One region of the Mesorhizobium sp. M0923 genome, then DNA from elsewhere that is predicted to be linked to it. Evidence: predicted binding sites of a transcription regulator. Region 1 holds the regulator's gene; each other region holds the start of a gene.

Region 1 (5,444 bases):
GAACAGGGACTTTACGGTGTTGCCGCCGGGCGTGGTGAAATCCTTCACGCCGGCAATGTCGGTCATCTGCTTGCCGTCGGCCAATTGCGAGGCGATCTCGGCGGCGTTCTTGCCGAGCTCGCGCGCGTCCTTCCACACCGAGACCGTCTGTGTGCCGAGCGCGATGCGGTTCAGCGCGGCGTGGTCGCCGTCCTGGCCCGAGACCGGAACCGATCCAGCCAACCCTTGCGCCGTCAGTGCGGCGACGACGCCGCCGGCAGTGCCGTCGTTAGCGGCGACCACCGCATCGACCTTGTTGTCGTTCGCGGTCAGGAACTGTTCCATGTTCTTCTGGGCGTTGGCCGGCAGCCAGCCGTCGGTATAGGCCTCGCCGACATTCTTGATCTTGCCGCTGTCGATGGCGTCCTTCAGCACTTCCATCGAACCGGCAAAAAGGAAATCGGCATTCGGATCGGCGCCCGAGCCCTTGATGAAGACATAGTTGCCTTCCGGCTTCACCTTGAACACGTCGCGGGCCTGCATGCGGCCGACTTCCTTGTTGTCGAAGGTCAGGTAAAAGACGTCCTTGTTCTCGATCAGCCGGTCGTAGCCGACAACCGGAATACCTTCGTCCAGCGCCTTTTGCACGGCCGGCCCTATCGCCGAGGCGTCCTGCGCCAGGATGATCAGTGCGTTGGCGCCCTGCGAGATCAGGCTCTCGACGTCGGTGAGCTGCTTGCCCGGATTGGACTGTGCGTCGGCGGAGATATACTTGTCGCCGGCAGCCTCGATGGCCGCCTTCATTGCGGCTTCGTCGGTCTTCCAGCGCTCTTCCTGGAAGTTCGACCAGGAAACGCCGATGACCTTGTCTTTAGCCTGCGCCACCGACGCAAGCGCCAGCGTCATGGCGACACCCGCCAGAATGGCGGTCGTGAATTTCTTCATCATATCCTCCCTGCGCCGCGTACGGCGTGACCAATTGGCCCCAAAGGCCAGCTTAGAGGCGCTAATTTTTTCGAGCCTCGAAAAAATACTGGCCCGATCTCCCGCTGCTGTCAACATCGATTCTGATGGATTTTGATGTTGCTGCGACTTTTTTCGAGCTTCGGAATAAACGATGACAGCGCCACCTGCATCTGACACTATTTGCCTCATCCGACATTATTTGTCGGCATTACCGACGGCTTCCGGTTCATGAGCGGCCGCGGCAAACCGGGAGGAAAGCAAAACGATGTCGGTCGGAATCCGCCATGACGATTTGCGCCGGCGCAACCGGGCGATGGTGATCTCGGCCGTGCGCCGGGCCGGCCAGCCATCGCGTACGGAGATCGCCGCAACCACCGGCCTCAGCCACTCGACCATATCGGCGATCTCCTCCGACCTGATACGGGAAGGCATCCTCGCCGAGAGCAAGGCAAGCGAACCCGTTTCGTTGAAACGCGGTCGTCCGCAGGTCGGCCTCGCCCTCAATCCGGAAGCGGCGGCGGTGCTGACCGTGGTGTTGTCGCTGAATTTCCTGTCGGCCGCCATCATCGACTATGCGGGGCAGGTGGTCGCCGAGGAACAGCGCCGGCTGGACACGCTGACCATGCCGCGCGACGAACTGATCCGCGAATGCATGGCCATCGTCCGGCGCCGGCTGGACGATCCAGATCTTGACGTCCGCAGTGTCGCCCGCATCGCCCTGGCGATTCAGGGAATTACCGACTCCCCTGCACGCGCCATGCTGTGGTCGCCGATCACGCCCCAGACGGACATCGCCTTTGCCGACATGCTGGAAGATGAATTCGGCATCCCGGCCACGGTGGAGAACGACTGCAATATGATGGCGGTGGCTTTGCGCTGGCGCGATCCGGATCGCTATCGCGACGACTTCATCGCCATCCTGCTTTCGCACGGCATCGGCATGGGGCTGGTGTTGAAGGGCGAGCTGTTCACCGGCACGCATTCCTCGGGCGGCGAGTTTGGCCACATGATCCATCGTCCGGGCGGCGCGCTCTGCCGTTGCGGGCGGCGCGGCTGCATCGAGGCCTATGCCGGCAATTACGCCATCTGGCGCAACGCCACGCAGATGAGCGAAGACAGCCAACCGGTCGCCGACGTCAGCGACGCCGACATGCGCGCGCTGGCGGTTCGGGCGCGCGAGAAGGACGGGCCGGAACGCGAAGCCTACCGCAAGGCCGGCGAAGCGCTGGGTTTCGGTCTCGGCTCGCTGTTCGCGCTGATCGATCCGGCACCGGTCGCAATGGTCGGCGCCAGTGCCGCCGCCTTTGATCTGATCGAGCCGGCCTTGCGGAAGGCCATCGCCCAGACCGCCGGCGGCCAGCATTCGGGCTCGATCTCCTTCGATACCGAGCCGAACGAATTGCCGCTGATCCGCGAAGGCTGTGCAATGCGGGCGTTAAGCTTCGTCGACCAGCAGATTTTCGCGCCGGGCGCGCAAATGAGGCCCGGCGTCAGAAAGAACGTAGCCTGACTGGGCGGGTCAATCTTCCCTGATCGCGTAGCCGGCACCGCGGATGGTGCGGATGACATCAGGCATGCGGCCGTTGTTGACGGCTTTGCGCAGCCGCCCGACATGCACGTCGACGGTGCGTTCGTCGATATAGATCGTCTCGCCCCAGACATTATCGAGTAACTGGCTGCGCGAGAAGACGCGGCCCGGATGCCGCATCATGAATTCGAGCAACCGGAATTCGGTCGGCCCGAGCCGGATCTCGGTCTTCTTGCGATACACCCTGTGCGATTCGCGATCGAGCACGATGTCGCCGACCTTCAGCACGCTGGACAGCACTTCCGGCTTGGCGCGGCGCAGCAGCGCCTTGACCCTGGCCATGAATTCCGGTGTCGAAAACGGTTTGACCAGATAGTCGTCGGCGCCGGTCGAAAGACCGCGTACCCGGTCGCTCTCCTCGCCGCGCGCGGTCAGCATGATGATCGGCAGCCGTTCGGTTTCGGGGCGCACCCGCAACCGGCGGCAGAGCTCGATGCCGGAAACCGCTGGTATCATCCAGTCGAGCACCAGAAGATCGGGCACATTCTCCTGCAAACGGATCTCGGCTTCGTCGCCGCGTGTCACCACCTCGACCTGGTAGCCTTCGGATTCGAGATTGTAGCGGAGCAGCACACCCAACGGCTCCTCGTCCTCCACCACCATTATGCGTGGTGCGATCATCGGCTGGGCACCCCCATCATGTCGCCGGTGCGGACATTGTCGTTTCGTCTTGCTTCGGACGATTGACCGGCAATTGCTCGCCGGTCAGCACATAATACGCATTTTCGGCGATGTTGGTGACATGGTCGCCGATCCGCTCCAGATTCTTGGCGCAGAACAGCAGATGCGTGCAAGCGGTGATGTTGCGCGGGTCTTCCATCATGTAGGTCAACAGTTCGCGGAACACCGACGTATATTTGACGTCGATGCGCTCGTCGGCGGCGCGTAGCTTGGCCAACGCGGCCGCATCGCCTGCAGCATACTCCTCGATGACGCCCTGCACCTGGATGAGCACCAGCTGCGCCATCGCATCGATGGAATGCGATAGGTCGCGCGGTGTGACGCTAAGGCCGACCGCACTCACACGCTTGGCGATATTCTTGGCAAGGTCGCCGATGCGTTCGAGATCGCCGGCCATGCGGATCGCCCCGACGACATGGCGCAGATCGTGGGCCATCGGCTGGCGCTTGGCGATCAGGGTGATGGCGCGGTCGTCCAGTTCGCGTTGACGCGCATCCATGATGGCATCGTCGGAAACGACGCGTTGCGCCAGCACGTTGTCAGAATTCAACAGGGCCTTGGTCGCCCCGCCGACCATCGAACCGGCGAGGTCGGCCATGTCGCGGATCAGCTTGCTGATCTGCTCGAGATCCTCGTCGAAAGAAGCGACTGTGTGTTCGCCCATGGTCCTGTCCTCATATGCGTGATCGGAACGGCTCAGCCGAAGCGGCCGGTGATGTAATCCTGCGTGCGCTTCTCGCGGGGCGACGTGAAGATCTTCTCGGTCCGGTCGAACTCTACCAGTTCACCCAGATACATGAAGGCGGTCTGGCGCGATACGCGCGCCGCCTGCTGCATGTTGTGGGTGACGATGACGATCGTGTAGTCGGCTTGCAATTCGTCGATCAGTTCCTCGATCTTGGCGGTCGACAGCGGGTCGAGTGCCGAAGCCGGCTCGTCGAGCAGAATGACTTCCGGCTTCACCGCCACGGTGCGGGCAATACAAAGCCGCTGCTGCTGGCCGCCTGACAGGCTCAAGCCGCTGGCGTTGAGCTTGTCCTTGACCTCGCCCCACAGCGCGGCCCGCTTCAACGCTTGTTCGACGCGGCCGTCCATTTCGGACTTGCCCAGATTCTCATAAAGCCTGACGCCGAAGGCGATGTTCTCGTAGATCGACATCGGGAACGGCGTCGGCTTCTGGAACACCATGCCGATCTTGGTCCTCAGGAGATTGAGGTCCTGCGAGCGGTCGAGAATGTTCTTGCCGTCGAGCAGCACCTGGCCCTCGGCTGTCTGCTTCGGGTAGAGTTCGTAGATGCGGTTGAACACACGCAGCAGCGTCGATTTCCCGCAGCCCGAAGGGCCGATGAAGGCAGTGACGCTGCGCTCGGGCAGCGACAAGGTGATGTCCTTCAACGCCTTGCTCTGGCCGTAGTAGAAGTTGAGGTTCTTGACCTCGATCTTCGTCTTCTCGGCGACCGTCTCGGTCATCGTCATGTCCGCGGACAACATCTGTGTCATCTGTCCTCTCTGCGTCCGGTAAGGCTGCGGGCGAGGATGCTCAAGCCCAGAACCGTCAGGGTGATTATGAGTGCGCCGCTCCACGCCAGTTGCTGCCATTCCTCGTAAGGGCTGAGAGCGAACTGGAAGATGGTCACCGGCAGGCTGGCCATCGGCGCGTTGATATTGCTGCTCCAGAACTGGTTGTTGAGCGCGGTGAAGAGCAGCGGCGCCGTCTCGCCGGAAATGCGTGCTATCGCCAGCAATATGCCGGTGACGATGCCGGACAATGCGGCGCGGTAGGCGACCGAACGGATCACCACCCAGCGCGGCGCGCCGATCGCGGCGCCGGCTTCACGCAACGCGTTCGGCACCAGGTTGAGCATGTCTTCAGTGGTGCGCACGACCACCGGAATGACCAGGATGGCAAGCGCAACGGCGCCGGCTATGGCCGAGAAATGCCCCATTGGCCGCACCATCAACTCATAGACGAACAAGCCGATGATGATCGACGGCGCCGACAACAGGATGTCGTTGATGAAGCGCACGACGGTGGTGATGCGCGAGAAACGCCCATATTCGGCCATGTAGGTTCCCGCCAGCACGCCGATCGGCGTGCCGACGACAACGGCGATGATCGTCATCAGCAGGCTGCCCGCGATTGCATTGAGCAGGCCGCCGGCCTCGCCTGGCGGTGGCGTCATCTCGGTGAAGACCGCGAACGAAAGCCCGGCTGTGCCCTTATAGACCA
Region 2 (5,444 bases), on a different contig from region 1:
CCAATGGCGGCGGCAAGCCACAGGGGCCAGAATGCGATACCGCTTTCGCCGATGAGAAAACCGACACCGATCAGGATCACGGTTGCAGGCAACAACAGAGAGATGAACGCCAGCGATTCCCCAAAGGCCAGCACGAGCACCAGCGGAACACCCCATGCTTCATGCGTCCGGATAAACGCGATCGTCGCTTGCGTGACCTCATCGAGGCTCATTCATCACTTTCCAATTCGCACCAAGCGTGACCGACGGTTGACATCTCACCATATCGGTCCCTCTGGCAAAGACCTGCCGCGCAGGAAACCGAAATCGTGCAGACGTGTAGCGGCCGAGCAACGCACACGGCGCAAGTAACCATTCAGAAGGATCTTCCTCCCGCTCTGATTGACAGAACCCACGGGATCGACCTTAACTCATTCTTAACAAAGGTGGTTGGGCGGGTCGGATGAGTTCCTCACGAGTGCGGTTGTGCGCACGGTTGGGCGGCGGTGCGGTCGTTGCAATCATTGCGATAATGTCCACGTGGTCGGCGGCGACGGCTTCACAGTCGATGCCGATCGGTGGCTTTACCTCGCAGCCGATCGGTCACTACGATTTCTGCAAATCCCATCGGGCCGAATGTGAGATCCGCTCACGCGACAATGGTCCGGAGCACATGACCGGAAAACTCTGGCGGCAGATTACGAGCGTTAACCTGACGGTCAACAACAACGTCAAGCCGATGAGCGATCTCGACCAGTACGGACAGGACGAATTCTGGGCTTATCCGGACAGTGGTTTCGGCGATTGCGAAGACTATGCGCTGGAAAAGCGTCGCCGTCTGATAAACCGCGGCATTCCTGTGTCGGATCTGCTGATGACGGTTGTTCGCAAGCCCGACGGCGAGGGTCATGCAGTGCTGACTGTTCGTACCGACACGGGCGACTTCATCCTCGACAACCTCACCGACACGGTGCGCCGCTGGGACCAGACCGGCTACCGCTTCCTGAAGAGGCAAACCGGCACCGACACGGGGCGCTGGGTCTCCCTCGATGGCGACAACCCGCTGGTCAGCGCAATCAAGTGACGGTAGTGTAACAGTTCACCCCAAAGTTGACGCCTTGCCGAAAGAGATCTCTGTGGCTGATGCGCAGCCTGCTCTTCGTCTTAGGTCGGAGTGTTCGTCGTTGTTAAGGCTTTGTGTCCGGCTTCGCCTGATTGCTGCTCGCCCCCTTCGACGAGCACACTCAATGGTGCTGTCGCCTCCGGGCAGCCGCTCTGAATTTTTTTCCATGACGAAATGTTGAGAACCATGTCGCATTGCGCGAGTTCCGGTCCAGACGGCAATTGCAGACAGGCGAATTCACCGTGATGGAACGTCCGGCCGTTGGCGAGGCACTGACATTCTGCCCGCGCGGGCGTTGCAACAAGCGCCACGAAAACCAGGATGCAAGAGGCATGGAACGTCCTCATGCGAAATCATAGCACGATCCGGAGCGGGCGCCAGATCGCCCAGCATGAGCTACAGCGCCGTGATGATGACCAACGCAATCGCGACCGCGGTGGCATGGGAACCGGCGTTGGCGAGCGAGCCCGGGAGGCCACTCAGCAGAGGCTCGATCAGATGCACAGATCAGCACCCGTCGCCGGCCGCTCCGGCGCCCGTGAGCAGTAGCGCCATTAGTGCGGCGAGAACTCGGACGCTCCGCCTCGCCCAATTTCGACCCTCTCACGCCCTCGGCAACGCAACCCTGGATGAGGACCGGGTCATTCCACACGCAAATAACCGGTCAGGCCGCTCTTCTGATGTTCAATGACGTGGCAATGGAATGCCCAATTACCCGGATTGTCAGCGACCAACGCCACTTCCATCACTTCTTGCGATTTAAGAAGGGCCGTATCTGTTACAAGCGACGCAATTTTGCGCTTGTCGGAGCGTAGCAGACGGAAAGACATACCGTGCAAATGGATCGGATGATCGTTCGGCGTTTCGTTGCGAAGGCGCAGAACATAGCTTTTGCCTCGTTTTAGAGCCGCGAGCGGATCAACTGGCCCCGGCGCGTCCCCTCGCCAGGCGACGCGGTTGATCGACCAGAAGGTGTAGCCGAGCGTGCCGCAAACACCCGGCGCCGGCGCATCACCATTGGGCGACCAGCCAAAGACGAAGTCCATTGTCTCGGGATCGGCAAGATCCGGCTCCGGTACGCGATTCGGCCGCAGCGGCTTGAGTTCGCCAAGCGTCCGCCCCGCGCTGGCGCCGATAGGCCGGAATCGGACGAGAACGCGAGGTCCCTTGGCTGTTCTGAGATTCAGGCTGACGATCTCGTCTTCGCCATCAGGCACGCGGAGGGCGACATCGGCGCGCTGGCCGGGCGCGATGACAATGCCCCGAGGCGCAACAGGCTGCGGCAGCGGGTTGGCATCAAGAGCGATCACTTTGGCCGTTCCGCCATCGAGGTCATAAGTGCCGATACGGGTGACATCCGTGACTGCCAAACGCAGGCGCACAAGGCTGCCCGCTGGCAGATCGTAAATCGGGGTGACTTCCCAATTTACCGTCGAGACCGTACCCAGCGTGCCGCCGCGCGCAGCGTTGCGTGCCTTGAACAATTCGATGAACTGGCCGTCTTCGCCGAGACGGAAGTCGCGTATATTGAGCGGCAAATCCTGGTCGAAACCGGCATCTTCGTCATCTTCGACAACAAGCATGCCTGTCAGACCGCGGGCCATCTGATCGAGCGTGTTGCAATGCGGATGATACCAATAGGTGCCGGCATCCGGCGGTGTCAGAGTGTAACGGAAGCTTTCGCCCGCCGCGATGGGACGCTGGGTGAGATAAGGCACGCCGTCCATGGCATTGGCGATGCGCAATCCATGCCAGTGCACACTCGTCGCTTCATCGAGATCATTGACCACGTCTATGGAAAACGGCCTACCTCGCAATAAACGCAGAGTGGGCGGCGGCCCGCCCGCACCGAAACTCATCATCCCTTTGGTGACGGTGCCGGGCAAAATCGACCGACTGATCGCTGAAACCCGCAAGGTCAGATCGGCTGCTACGGCCCTGCCGGCAATCAGCCCGCCTGCAGCGCCGACAGCTACTGCTGCCGTGCCGCCCAGCAAGAATCCCCTGCGCGACATTCCCGACATGAAGCAGCCCTTTCAGTGGAGTATAGCGGACGTGGTGTTGTTGTCTCTTCGTTCACGAATTTCGAACCCTGGCAATGATTCAAGGTCAAGGTGGCGTAGTCTCCGAAGGACTTCAACTGAAGTTGGAGTTTCACTTGCTTTTTGATGATTGCCACACAACGTCGCACTGAGCCGCGAGGCGTCTACGTGGCAGCTCTCGCCGAACGGCGTGTTGTGGGTGTAGCGTGCCCGATTGGCAGGAGTTACGACGCAAGCTATCCCCTTGCCGGAAATGGGCTCGCCTGAAATAGCACATTTGAAGCGGCCACCGTCTCTTAAACGCCCATAAACGCAAACGCCCATAGACGCTCATCACTCGTCAGCGCTCTATCTCGGCCCATTTCTGCTCGCCGCAGGATCGGTGCAAATACGGTCATCCAATTTCAATAACGGAACCCTGTAATGCTGCCGTCACATACGGTGGCTAGGCGGATGCAGGGCGCCCTGCCCGTCCAACCTCTGGAGACAACCATGCGCGCTTTGCCGACTGTCATGGCGCTTGCGGCCCTGCTGGGCACGCAGCCCGCTTTCGCCGAATTCGTCACAGCTTTCGATTTTCCGCAGCCGAAAGACACCAGCGAATTTTACACGGTTATCGAGATTCCGGCGGGAAGCATCACCAAATATGAGATCGATGCCGAGACAGGCCATGTCGTCGTCGATCGATATCAGTCCATGCCGGTCGTCTATCCGGCCAACTATGGTTCCGTTACCAGTTCGTTGGGCGGCGACGGCGACCCGTTGGATGCGCTTGTCTTCACCCGGGAACCCGTTGTGCCCGGTGCTCTGATCAAAGTCCGCGCCATCGGCGTGCTCAACATGGTCGACGGCGGCGAAGCGGATGACAAGATCATCGCTGTGCCGGCTACGGATATCGATCCGCAATATGACGGGGTCAAGACCATCGATGATCTTCCGGCCATCGAACGACAGCGCATCGAGGCATTCTTTCGAGTTTACAAGCAGCTACCTGAAGGCCGCAAGGCCGTTGAGCTGAACGGCTTTGGTGGCGCCAACGTCGCCATCGACATGGTTGGCAAAGCCATTGAAAGCTACCGGAACAAGAAGGACTGACAGGAAAGCAGAATCTCAACAGGAAGCTCATCCATAGGGCTGGTTCCTAGCGGTGTTGGAACACCGCTAGGGTATGCGTTGGGCTTGCGTCGCACTGTTGGATGCGCGCAAACTGCGCTTCGCTTTAGCTCCGGGCGTTTGCTGTTGATAAAGCCAAATCGTTGGCTTTATCTCCGCCTTCGCCTGGTTTCTGCTCGTCCCCTTTGACAGGCAAGCCAAACGGCGCCGTCGCCTCGGGGCATCCATCCTGAATTTTTTTCCATGACGAAATGTTGAGAACCATGTCGCACTGCGCGAGTTCAGGACCTGACGGCAATTGCAGACAAGCGATTTCGCCGTGATGGAAAATGTGGCCGTTGGCGAGGCACTGGCATTCGGCCCGCGCGGGCGTTGCAGCGAGCGCCGCGAAAACCAGAATGTAAGAGGCCGGGATCGTCCTCATGCGCAAGATCATAGCACGATCCGGAACTGTCGCTAGTGTGAACGCTTCACAAGTAACTCGGCGGAGAACTCGTACCGCGGGCGCTCACGATCCTCAATCGTCGTTCGCGTCGGGTTTTGCCCTGTTGTCCGTATTTTGTGGCCCGAATCAAAGGCACGGCCAAGCGACCAAAATGACCAGCAAATCCATCGGCATGCCGCGCCCAACGACACCTGCCAAACTGCCGGCATGCATGACGAGCAGCGTTGTTCGAACCGACGGCCGCGATGATGCGCGACACGTTCAGGTTGAGGGAATGCGCGGGTCCTGAACGAGATAGAGCCGCGCAGTCGGCGTGAAATCAGTCACCAGGAATGAGAACGAAACCGTGCTCAGCGGATCGACCTCGCCTTTCCGGAACAGAAGATGGTCATAAGGTTCGAATTCACGACTGAATTCGGCGAAACTATCGGACCGAATTGCATCCGTTTCGCGGCGCGCCTGGTCGAACGAAAGCCCGTCGCTGGAATCGCTTGGCTGGTTGAGAATCTCCTGCAACTCGAACTCGAATTCGACCCAGGCGTGACCGCTGTTGTTGAGGGCAACGATCCTTAGGGAAATGAACCCGGTGGCATAGTTGCCGGAGGCACCGAATGGCTGAACCGGCCGGATGGCGCGTATGGTGAGGGTTACCGGGCTTGCCGACTCGAGTTCCTCGGTGATCACGACGGGATCGGCCCTTGTTCCGGCTCCCGAAGCGGCAATGATCCGGAATCCGCCGAGT
Region 3 (5,444 bases), on a different contig from region 1:
CGGCGCCGCCTGCGACCATAACGTCGGCATCGCCCCATATGATCAGCCGGGCGGCATCGCCGATGGCGTGCGCACCGGTCGAGCAAGCGGTGACGACGGCATGGTTGGGGCCTTTCAGCCCATGCCGGATCGAGACCTGGCCGGACACGAGGTTGATGATTTGGCCGGGGATGAAGAACGGGCTGATGCGGCGCGGACCGCGTTCCTTGAGGATCATCGCATTCTCGGCGATGCCTTCGATGCCGCCGATGCCGGAACCGATCAGCACGCCGGTGGCGCACTGTTCCTCATGCGTCTTCGGCTGCCAGCCGGAATCCTTGAGCGCCTCGTCGGCGGCCGCGATCCCATACAGGATGAAGTCGCCGATCTTGCGCAGTTCCTTCGGCTCGAGAACGGCTTCAGGATTGAAAGTGGCATTGGAGCCGTCACCGCGCGGAATGACGTGGGCGACCTTGCAGGCAAGGTCTTCCACCTCGAATTCGGTGATGCGCTTGGCTGCACTGCGGCCGGTCAGAAGCTCATTCCAGCTGTGCTCGAAGCCCATGCCGAACGGCGAAAGCAGCCCAAGGCCCGTGACGACGACACGCCTCATCGCAGGTCCTCCCCGGTGATGACTGCAAATAGCGTCAGGCCGAGGCCTTGTCGATGTATTTCACCGCATCGCCAACAGTCAGGATGGTCTCGGCCGCATCGTCGGGGATTTCGACGCCGAACTCTTCTTCGAACGCCATGACAAGTTCGACCGTGTCGAGGCTGTCCGCGCCCAGATCATCGATGAAGCTCGCCTGCTCCGTCACCTTGTCGGCATCGACGCCAAGGTGCTCGATGACAATCTTCTTGACGCGCTCTGCGGTGTCACTCATTTGGGCATCCTCGTCTTTTGGTTGTCTGTCTTCGTTAGCGGGCAGAATGCCGCTAATCAAGCTGAAAGATGGTCCTGCCGGAAACGCAGCGGAACAGGACCGGTTTTTGCCCGAACCGCCGGGTTGCGGGCGGCATTACACGAAAAATCCCGTGCATCCAAGACGGAATGAAGCGTTTTCCCAAGTGTTAGATCATTGCCATGCCGCCATTGACATGAACGGTCTGGCCGGTGACGTAGGCCGCCTCATTGGAAGCGAGGTAGGCGACGGCAGAGGCGACTTCGGCGCCCGTGCCCATGCGCCGCGTCGGGATCGCCGCCATGATCGCCTCTTTCTGCTTGTCGTTGAGCTTGTCGGTCATCGCCGATTCGATGAAGCCCGGGGCGACGCAGTTGACGGTTATATTGCGGGTGGCGATCTCCTGCGCCAGCGATTTGGAAAAGCCGATCATACCGGCTTTGGAGGCGCAATAATTGGCCTGGCCGGGATTGCCGGTGACGCCGACCACTGAAGTGATGTTGATGATGCGGCCATGGCGGCGCCGCATCATCGGATGGGTAAGCTCGCGGGTCAGCCGGAACACGGCGGTCAAGTTGACCTCGATCACGCTATCCCAGTCGGCATCAGCCATGCGTACGAACAACCCGTCCTTCGTGATGCCGGCATTGTTGACGAGGATGTCGACGCCTTCGAGATCGGCCTCCGCCTTCTGGCCAAGCGCCTTGACCTCGTCGCGATTGGAAAGATTGGCCGGAAACAGCTTGACCCGGTCGCCCAGTTCGGCGGCCAGCGCCTCCAGTTTCTCGATACGCGTGCCGTGCAGGCCGACGATGGCGCCCTGGCCATGCAGCACGCGGGCGATCGCCTCGCCGATGCCCCCCGATGCGCCGGTGACGAGCGCCTTGCGGCCGGTCAATTCGAACATTTTTGTCTCCTGATCTGAGCGAACACCCTTCGCACGGAGCGGGGTCAAATCGCCAGTTGATTATGCAAGCGCCGCCAGCGCCGCCTCGACATCCGCCGCGGATCCGATTGCACTGGTGGCAATATCGCGGTTAATGCGCCGCGCCAGCCCCGACAGAACCTTGCCGGCGCCTACTTCATATAGCGTCGCAACGCCATTCGCGCCGAACCACTCCACCGTTTCGCGCCAGCGCACGCGCCCGATCACCTGTTCGACGAGGCGGCGGGCGATCTCGTCGGGATCGCTCGTCGGGGTCACCGTAACATTGGAGACCAGCGGCACGGCCGGTGCACTCTTCGTCACGGCGGCCAGTGCCTCCCGCATGATCTCGGCCGCCGGCTTCATCAATGCCGAATGGAAGGGCGCCGAAACCTGCAGCATGAGCGCCCGCTTGGCGCCCTTCTTCGTGCATAGCTTCGCCGCCAGTTCGACCGCCGACCTGGCGCCGGAGATTACCAGCTGGCCGCCGCCATTATCATTGGCGATCTGGCAAACCAAGGCTTGCGCGGGATCTTTGGCCGCGCCTTGGGCAGCCTCTGCGCAGGCGGCTTCGACGTCGGCTTGTTCCAGCCCGATGATCGCCGCCATGGCGCCCTCGCCGGCCGGTACCGCCGCCTGCATGGCGTTACCCCGGATGCGCAACAGTCGGGCGGCGTCGGCGACCGAAACGAAACCGGCGGCCGCAAGTGCCGAATATTCGCCAAGCGAGTGGCCGGCGACATAGGTGACCTTGCCTTTCAGGGAGAAGCCGCGCGCCTCCAACGCCCGGATTGCGGCAAGCGACACCGCCATCAGCGCCGGCTGGGCATTGGCGGTCAGCGTCAGCGTCTCTTCCGGGCCTTCCCAGATAAGCTTCGATAGATTTTCGCCGAGCGCATCATCGACTTCCTCGAAGATCCGCCGCGATTCAACAAAGGTATCGGCAAGGTCCTTGCCCATGCCGACAGCCTGGCTGCCCTGCCCCGGAAAGGTGAATGCGATGGCCATCGGCGGCTCCCAGCTGCTGGTTCTCGTTGCCTGTGACGCAAGGCGTGCGGCCAAGTCAAGTCCAACCTTGACCGCGCAACGTCGGCCGAGTGCCTGTTTCGGCAGGCTTTTTGGCGATCACTCATGATGAAAACCGCTCACGATTTGTTTGCTGGCTCTTCTTATTTCCGCCACAGGCGCTAGCTTTGCGTGACAGTTCGATGACAGTCGAGTGACGCTTTTGTTGCGGGCCGGGGAACTATCGCAGTGGCAAAGACCAGGAAGAGCGCAGCCGAGGCCGCGCCACAGTTTCTCGAAGGCGATCCGGCCACCGGCTATCTGCCAGGGCGCAAATGGCCTGTCATCCGCTATGGCTTCATCAGCCTGTTGGCCGCGGCCATCCTGGTGTTCGCTATCGAATTGATCGTGCGCGGCAACTTTGCCGGCACCATCGACTTCTTTCTGCAGCCCTTCAAACCCGGCTGGACCACAATCATCATTTTTGCGTTGATCCTCATAGGGCTCGACGCCGTGCTCGGCCGCAGCCATCAGAGCCTGATGATCCTCGCGCCGCTGACGTTGTCGCTGGCGTTCGTCGGCCACCAGAAGTCGCTCTATCTCGGCGATCCGCTCTATCCGACCGATTTCCTCTATTCTCGGCAGATCGTGGCGCTGATGCCGCTCCTGGTACGCGATCGCCCGGGAACCGCCATTGCCCTGGCGATCGGCGTCGGCGGCGGGCTGTCGCTTCTCGTCTATGGCTGGCGGCTATGGCGCCGCCGCGTTCCGGCGCTCAGCCACAAGGGCCGCCTTGCCCGACTGACGCTGACAGTGCCGCTGATCGCCTTCTTCGTCTCCATCATGGACTATGCCACTTTCTCATGGACGCGCGACCGGCTGCAGATCATCCCGATCATGTGGGACCAGAAGGAAAACTATGCCTCGAACGGTTTTGCGCTCGCATTCGCGCTGAACGTCCCGATGGCCCATGTCTCGGCGCCGCCCGGCTATTCCGGCAAGGCGATCGAAGCGATCGGCAAACCGCAGGTGACGGCCTCGGTACCCGCCGAGAAGCCCGACATCATCGTCGTCATGAGCGAATCCTTCTGGGATCCGACCAAGCTGCCCGGCGTCACCATCACGCCCGACCCTATCCCCAATGTGCGGGCACTGCGCACGGGCTACATGTTCTCGCCCGAATTCGGCGGCATGACGGCCAACATCGAGTTCGAGGCCCTGACCGGCTTTTCCAACGCCTTCCTGCCGGCGGGCAGTATTCCCTACCAGCAATATGTGCGGACACCGACCCCGTCGCTGGCGACCTTCCTGAAAAGTCAGGGCTACCGGGCGCGCGCCATCCATCCCGGCACCAACTGGTTCTGGAACCGGGGAGCCGTCTATGCCGATTTCGGCTTCAACGACTTCAAATCCGAGGAGACGTTGCCGCCCATGCAAAAACGCGGACCGCTCGCGTCGGACGCAGCGATGACCGACGAGATCATCCACGAGGCCGATACCAGCGCCGAGCCGGTGTTCTTTTTCGCCGTCAGCCTGCAGAACCACGGGCCGTATGAGCCCTATCGCTATAACAATCCGACCCATAAGGTGCAGGCGCCGATCAGCCAATGGGCACGTGAATCGCTGTTGAGCTACGCCGAAGGCTCTTCCGACGCGGACCGTGGCCTCGAGCGGCTGATCGAATGGGCGAAGAAACGCCAGCGGCCGACGGTCATCGCCTTCTTCGGCGACCATCTGCCGCCGCTTGGGCCGGTCTACGTCGAGACCGGTTTCCTGAAGGACAATGTCGCGCCGCGCAAGGAGGCGGCCGACCAGATGCTGCTGCACCACCAGACGCCGCTGATCGTCTGGTCAAACCGCAGCGGCCCGGCCGAGGATCTCGGCGCCGTCAGCCCAGCCTTCCTGCCCTATCATATCCTGAAGACTGCCGGCATCAGTCATCCCTATTACACCGGCTTCCTCGGCCAGTTGCGGGAGCACTACCGCGTCATCGACCGCAATTTGCTGTTGGCACCGGCGGGCGACGCCACCCCCGATTGGTCGCGTCAGAAAGAGATCGACCCGGCAATCCGCGACTTCCGTCTGCTGCAGTACGACATGATGTTCGGCAAGCGCCATGCGGCGCCCGACTTCTTCCCCGAAACCACAGGCAAAGTGGCTGCGCACACGAGTTGAGCAGCGGCGGCGGAACGGCCGTTGGGCGACTGACGTCGTTCAGTTCGTCAAGTGCAGTTGCGAAATCGAGCTTCCGATTTTCAGGAAGACGCTTTCGAGCTGACTGACGTCGTTGGTCGGGTAATAATCCGACGGCGACGACGCGCAGGCCTCGTAGAGCTTGCGGTTGGCTGCGGTGTCGGCCTGCAGCAGTACTGTGAAGATCTGCACGTCCTGTTTCTTCAACGTGTTGCAGACATTGGTTGTCCAGTCGTCGACATTGCGCGCGGCCGCGGTCTGGTCGCTGGATCCGAACCGACCCGAAGCCAGGAACCCGTAAGAACCATAGTCCGACTTCTGTGGCGTATCCTTCGCGCCATAGACAACATTTTCGCCGTCGGTGAGCAGCAGCACCGTTTTGGTCGTGCCTGACGCCCTGAACGGCGCGCCGTCACTGTAGGGCGGTTCCGGCGAGAGTA
Region 4 (5,444 bases), on a different contig from region 1:
GCGGCCGGCGGCAGGGCCGATCAAATCGGCGAGGCGGGCCTCGACATTCATGTGGATGTCTTCCAGCCTGGTCGAGAACTCGAATGTGCCGGCCCCGATCTCTGCCAGGATCGTGTTCAGCCCGTGACTGATTTTTTCTTGATCGGCCGCCGAAATAATGCCCGTTTGCGCCAGCATCTCGCTATGGGCGATCGAGCCGCGAATGTCCTGGGCATAGAGTTTGCGGTCGAACGAGATCGACGCGTTGATCGCTTCCATGATTGCGGCCGGACCCGAGGCAAAACGTCCGCCCCACATCTGGTTGCTGGCCTTCTTGTCGCTCATCGCTATAACCCGTGCTCCGGAGCAGTTTTTGAAAAATGGCAGACGGCAATAGATTTTTCCCGGCTTTGCGTCTCATCCTCGCCGCTTTGGTTGCGGGCGTGCTGGCCGGCGCGGTCGCGGTATATGTCAGGGAAAGCGGTTCTGGCAACAACGCGCCCGCGCAAGTGGCCGCCGGCGGCGGCAAGGACGACGTCGCCTGCGCCGCCAGGACCGACCATGCCAAGAAGATCGCCGCGGCCGCTACCGGTCAAGTCGCCGCGCTTTTGCCGGCGGATCCGCCGCAATCGCTGAAAAGCCTCGCCTTCAACGGCCCCGACGGCAAGCCGACGACGATCGCCGATCATGCCGGCAAGACGGTGCTGCTCAATCTGTGGGCAACATGGTGCGCACCTTGCCGCGCCGAAATGCCGGCGCTCGATGCACTGCAGAAGGAGATGGGCAGCGACGCGTTTCAGGTTGTTGCAGTCAACGTCGATGCCGGCGACGATACCAAGCCGAAGAAGTTCCTCGAGGACACCGGCGTCAAGGCGCTCGGCTATTATCGCGATGCCACCATGGCACTGTTCAACGACGTCAAGACGCGCGGCCTGGCGCTCGGTCTGCCGGTCACCATGCTGATCGATGGGCAAGGCTGCCTGATCGCCCATATGAACGGCCCGGCCGAATGGTCAGGGCCGGATGCCAAGCGTCTGGTCGAGGCAGCGCTTCAGCCGGGATAGGCTCAGACCGTGCGCAGGCGCGGCTTGAGCACGGCGATGCTTGCGCCGCGCCGGCTGGCGGTGCGGACTGCCGGAGCCGTGACGCCCGTCAACTCGCCGAATGTCTCGATCGGAGCCGGTTTGCCGAGGTAATAGCCTTGCCCGATCTCGCAAGCCTCGGCGTCAAGGAACTGCAATTCGCCCGGCGTCTCGATGCCCTCCGCCAGGACCGGCAGGCCGAGACCGCGTCCAAGCCCCAGCACGGCGCGGACGATCGCCGCGAACTGGCCGTTCTTGTCGACCGATTTGATGAACGACCCGTCGATCTTGATCTTGTCGAAGGGAAAGGCGCTAAGGTTGGACAGCGAAGAATAGCCGGTGCCAAAATCGTCCATCGCCACATGCACGCCAAGCGCCTTGACCTGCCTCAAGGTTGCCAATGCGCGGGGCATGTCCTTCACCAGGGCCGTTTCGGTGATCTCCAGTTCGAGCCTGCCGGGTGCGAGGCCGGATCTCGACAGTGCGTCGTGCACCTTGCGGCTGAAGTTCGGATTGTGAAGCTGCACGGCGGAGACGTTGACGGCGACCATCAGCGGATTCGTCCAGCGAACAGCATCGTTACAAGCCGTCGTCAGCACCCAGTCGCCGATCTGCGCGATGGCGCCACTGTCCTCGGCCACGGGGATGAAAACGGCCGGGGAAATGTCGCCCCGCTCCGGATGCTGCCAACGGACCAGGGCTTCGAAGCCGATCATCTTGCCGCTGCGGATTTCCTTCTGCGGCTGGTAGACGAGGTGGAACTCCTTGCGGGCGATCGCCTGGCGCAGTTCATGCTCCATCACGCGCTTGTCACGGGCGGCGGTGCCCATGGCTATCTCGAAAAAACGATAGGTGTCCCTGCCCTCGGTCTTGGCGCGATGGAGTGCCGTGTCGGCATGGCCGATCAGGCCGGCCTGATCTTCGGCATCCAGCGGAAAGAAGGCGATGCCGATGCTGGCCGAAACAAGGCCGGAGCCGACTGAAACCCTGTTTTCCTCCCGGATCGCCGCCAGCAAGTCCTCGGCTATGCGGCCTGCGGCCAGGGGGTCGGGGAGGTTCGGAGCTAAGACGGCAAACTCGTCGCCGCCGAGACGCGCGAGCATCTGTCCGTGGCGCGGAATGCCGGAAATGCAGTGCGCCAGCTTCTGCAGCATGGCGTCACCGGCGCTGTGGCCGTAGAGGTCGTTGACTTGCTTGAATCGGTCGAGGTCAAGCAGCAGGAGCGCCAGATATCCATCCTTGCTGCCACGCTCCATCGAAGCGATTTCTGCTTCGAGCCGGGAAGAAAAGCTCCGCCGATTGGCAAGCCCGGTAAGTGGATCGAAATGCGCGAGACGGAGGATCTCTTCTTCCGCCTTCTTGCGCTCACGGATGTCGCGAACGGCAAGCACCGTATGAGGCCTGCCGCAGTAGGCGATCTTCCTGGCGATCAGCTCGACAGGAATTCTCGTGCCGTCGCTGCCCCTCAATTTCGTTTCTTGTGCCTGTTCGCCGAAGCCGGATACATCGGCTGCGCTCTGTCCATCGAACAGCTCGCCGAGTTGCATCGTGTTCAGGGTGGCTGTCGCCGTGCCCGTCAGTTTCGCCATGCTGTCATTGGCGCTGACTATGCGTGTGCCATCGCAAACGATCAGCCCTTCGACCGCGGCATTGGCGAGATCGTGCATGCGATCCGCCTCGAGCCTCTGCCGGCGAAAGCGCAGGTCGATCCACAGCGCGGCGCCTGACAGCACAAGGATTACCAGGCTGGCGACCGCTGCGGCAAAGGCCTGGGAAATGGGCTCGATGGAATGTTCGGATATTTCAATCGAGGAATCCGGAATGATCGACACCGCGGCCATCGCGATGAAATGCAAGCTGCAAATCGCCAGCGTCAAAAGCGCGGCGCCGCCGACAGTCGCTAGCGCCGACGGGCGGCGCAAGACGACAAGGAGCGCCAGTGCCGCGAGCGTCCCGCCGGCCAGAAGCGATATCGCGACAAGGAGCAGGTTCCATACGATCCGGCCCTCGACCTCGAACGCCGCCATGCCGATGTAGTGCATCGTCGCGATGGCACCACCGAGAATGGCACCGCCAACGAGGAAATGGTCGATGCCGCGGCGCAAGGTGGCAACCCACATCCCGAGCGCGGTCAGGATGACGGCGGCGGCAAGCGAAAAGGCGGATAATCCCGGATTGTATGCGTTTGGTATTCCCGGCGTAAACGCAGTCATGGCGATGAAATGCGTCGCCCATATGCCGAACCCGGTCGAAGTTGCGGCGATCATTAGCCAGACAAGCCGGTTTCGGTTGGTCGATCGGCCGACGTGCTTAAGGAGATTTACTGCAGAGAAGCAAGAAATGCCGCAGACGAGGGCGGCAAGTGCGACCAGTCTCAGGTCGTGCTGACTTACAATACAATTATAGACCGTCAGCATCCTGGGTTCACTCGGTCTGCCAAATAACAGGGGAGGTGTGACTGATTAGCTCTTGGAGATTTTAACGAATGGTTAACCCGCGGGCCATGAGGCGGGCCTTTTCGGGGGAAAACCGATGCGCTCCGCCGAGAAGGCGGTGATGTAGTTCCTGGCGACGCTTTCGGTAGCGAGCGCACTTTAGCCGGAAGCGATGTTCATTGACCCGCAACAAAACCGTTGTCCGATTGTCATCAGCGCCACATATTGGCTTTGCGAGAGTGCCCCTTTCGCCAATGACAAACGGGAGATGAAACATGAAGTTCTTCGGCTTCGCGGCCGGTGTTGCCGCCACCTTGACCCTGCTTTCCACCACCTCCGCCTTCGCCGTCACGCAGATCAGCTGGTGGCACGCCATGACCGGCGCCAACGCCGAGGTCGTCGCCAAGATCTCCAAGGATTTCAACGCCAGCCAGAGCGACTATGAGCTCGTTCCGGTGTTCAAGGGCACCTATCCGGAGACGCTGAATGCCGGCATCGCCGCTTTCCGCGCCGGCCAGGCGCCCGATATCCTCCAGGTGTTCGACGTCGGCACCGGCGTGATGATGGCGGCCGAGGGTGCGATCAAGCCGGCGGCCGATGTGCTGACCAGTGCCGGGATGACCTTTGACAAGAGCCAGTATCTGCCCGGCATCGTCGGCTATTATTCGAAGCCGGACGGCACCATGCTGTCGTTCCCTTACAACTCCTCGTCGCCGATCCTCTACTACAACAAGGACATTTTCCAGAAGGCGGGCCTCGACGTGAACAGCCCGCCCCAGACCTGGAACGAGGTGTGGGAAGCTGCCAGGAAGATCAAGACGAGCGGCGCCGCCCCTTGCGGCTATACCTCGACCTGGCTGACCTGGATCCATCTGGAGAATTTCGCGGCGTGGAATGACGTGCCTTGGGCCACTCAGCAGAACGGCCTGGCCGGCGGCGATGTCGAACTCAAGATCAATGCGCCGATTTTCGTCAACCACTTCCAGGCACTCGCGGACCTAGCCAAGGACGGCACGTTCAAGTATGGCGGGCGCACCTCCGAAGCCAAGCAGATATTCCTCGCCGGCGAATGCGGCATCTTCACCGAATCGTCGGGCGGCCTCGGCGATATCGTCAAGTCCGGCATGAACTATGGCATCGGCCAGCTTCCCTACGATAGCGACGCCAAGGGCGCACCACAGAACACCACGCCGGGCGGTGCCAGCCTGTGGGTGTTCGGCAACAAGTCGGACGAGGAATATAAGGGTGTTGCCGCCTTCTTTGCCTATCTGTCCAAGACCGATGTGCAGGAATATCTGCACCAGAAGTCGGGATACCTGCCTGTGACGCTCGCCGCGTATGAGGCGACCAAGAAATCAGGCTTCTATAACAAAAACCCCGGCCGCGAGACACCCATCCTGCAGATGACGGGCAAGGCGCCGACCGACAACTCGAAGGGCGTGCGCCTGCCGAATCTGCCGCAGGTGCGTGATATTCAGAATGAGGAGTTGGAGAAGCTGCTGGCCGGCCAGCAAACCGCCCAGCAGGCGCTCGACAATGCGGTCACACGCGGCAACGCCGCGATCAAGGAAGCGCTGGAGAACTGACGAGATTATCTCGGTTAAAGCGCGTCGCGTTTGAATGGCCACATGCGACGCGCTTTAAGCTCTTGTTCTTATGCATGTCGTTATCTCAAAACCGCTGCGCACTTTTGGGCGACATGCATTAGTCGGTTGGAATATCGCCCACGCGAGCTCGCGTGGGCGATACCTGGATAGCGAGGGAAATCAGCCTGTCTCCACGCGTCGTATTTCCCAACAAGATCCTGCCGTACCTGCTGGTGGCGCCACAACTCGCCATCACCCTGGTTTTCTTCTACTGGCCGGCCGGTCAGGCGCTTTACCAGTCGATGCTCAGGCAAGACCCGTTCGGGCTGAAGAGCAGGTTTGTCTGGTTTGCCAATTTCCGG

Evidence for each region. Region 1 encodes PhoB, which activates phosphate uptake and scavenging genes when phosphate is short. Its sites were predicted from a motif close to TGTCATNNANCTGTCAT; they were not measured.
Region 2: NKH89_RS27290 (inorganic diphosphatase) is a predicted target of PhoB. The motif match lies at 3,564-3,580, and genes of this name have one in related genera.
Region 3: NKH89_RS28620 (LTA synthase family protein) is a predicted target of PhoB. The motif match lies at 3,004-3,020, and genes of this name have one in related genera.
Region 4: ugpB (sn-glycerol-3-phosphate ABC transporter substrate-binding protein UgpB) is a predicted target of PhoB. The motif match lies at 3,693-3,709, and genes of this name have one in related genera.

What each region holds. Positions count from the first base shown of each region.
Region 1 is NZ_JAMYNW010000003.1:61,068-66,511, forward strand. Features, by position in the region: gene xylF (D-xylose ABC transporter substrate-binding protein) at 1-924, opposite strand, end outside; gene NKH89_RS06285 (ROK family protein) at 1,211-2,455, shown strand; gene phoB (phosphate regulon transcriptional regulator PhoB) at 2,465-3,154, opposite strand; gene phoU (phosphate signaling complex protein PhoU) at 3,171-3,878, opposite strand; gene pstB (phosphate ABC transporter ATP-binding protein PstB) at 3,911-4,714, opposite strand; gene pstA (phosphate ABC transporter permease PstA) at 4,711-5,444, opposite strand, start outside.
Region 2 is NZ_JAMYNW010000020.1:44,779-50,222, forward strand. Features, by position in the region: gene NKH89_RS27270 (DedA family protein) at 1-212, opposite strand, end outside; gene NKH89_RS27275 (transglutaminase-like cysteine peptidase) at 443-1,063, shown strand; gene NKH89_RS27280 (hypothetical protein) at 1,144-1,449, opposite strand; gene NKH89_RS27285 (multicopper oxidase family protein) at 1,744-3,126, opposite strand; gene NKH89_RS27290 (inorganic diphosphatase) at 3,598-4,239, shown strand; gene NKH89_RS27295 (hypothetical protein) at 4,364-4,693, opposite strand; gene NKH89_RS27300 (hypothetical protein) at 4,964-5,444, opposite strand, start outside.
Region 3 is NZ_JAMYNW010000022.1:76,284-81,727, reverse strand. Features, by position in the region: gene fabF (beta-ketoacyl-ACP synthase II) at 1-592, opposite strand, end outside; gene NKH89_RS28635 (acyl carrier protein) at 627-863, opposite strand; gene fabG (3-oxoacyl-[acyl-carrier-protein] reductase) at 1,051-1,788, opposite strand; gene fabD (ACP S-malonyltransferase) at 1,849-2,814, opposite strand; gene NKH89_RS28620 (LTA synthase family protein) at 3,061-4,986, shown strand; gene NKH89_RS28615 (pilus assembly protein TadG-related protein) at 5,026-5,444, opposite strand, start outside.
Region 4 is NZ_JAMYNW010000013.1:103,182-108,625, forward strand. Features, by position in the region: gene argH (argininosuccinate lyase) at 1-324, opposite strand, end outside; gene tlpA (thiol:disulfide interchange protein TlpA) at 360-1,043, shown strand; gene NKH89_RS22010 (bifunctional diguanylate cyclase/phosphodiesterase) at 1,046-3,478, opposite strand; gene ugpB (sn-glycerol-3-phosphate ABC transporter substrate-binding protein UgpB) at 3,772-5,082, shown strand; gene ugpA (sn-glycerol-3-phosphate ABC transporter permease UgpA) at 5,268-5,444, shown strand, end outside.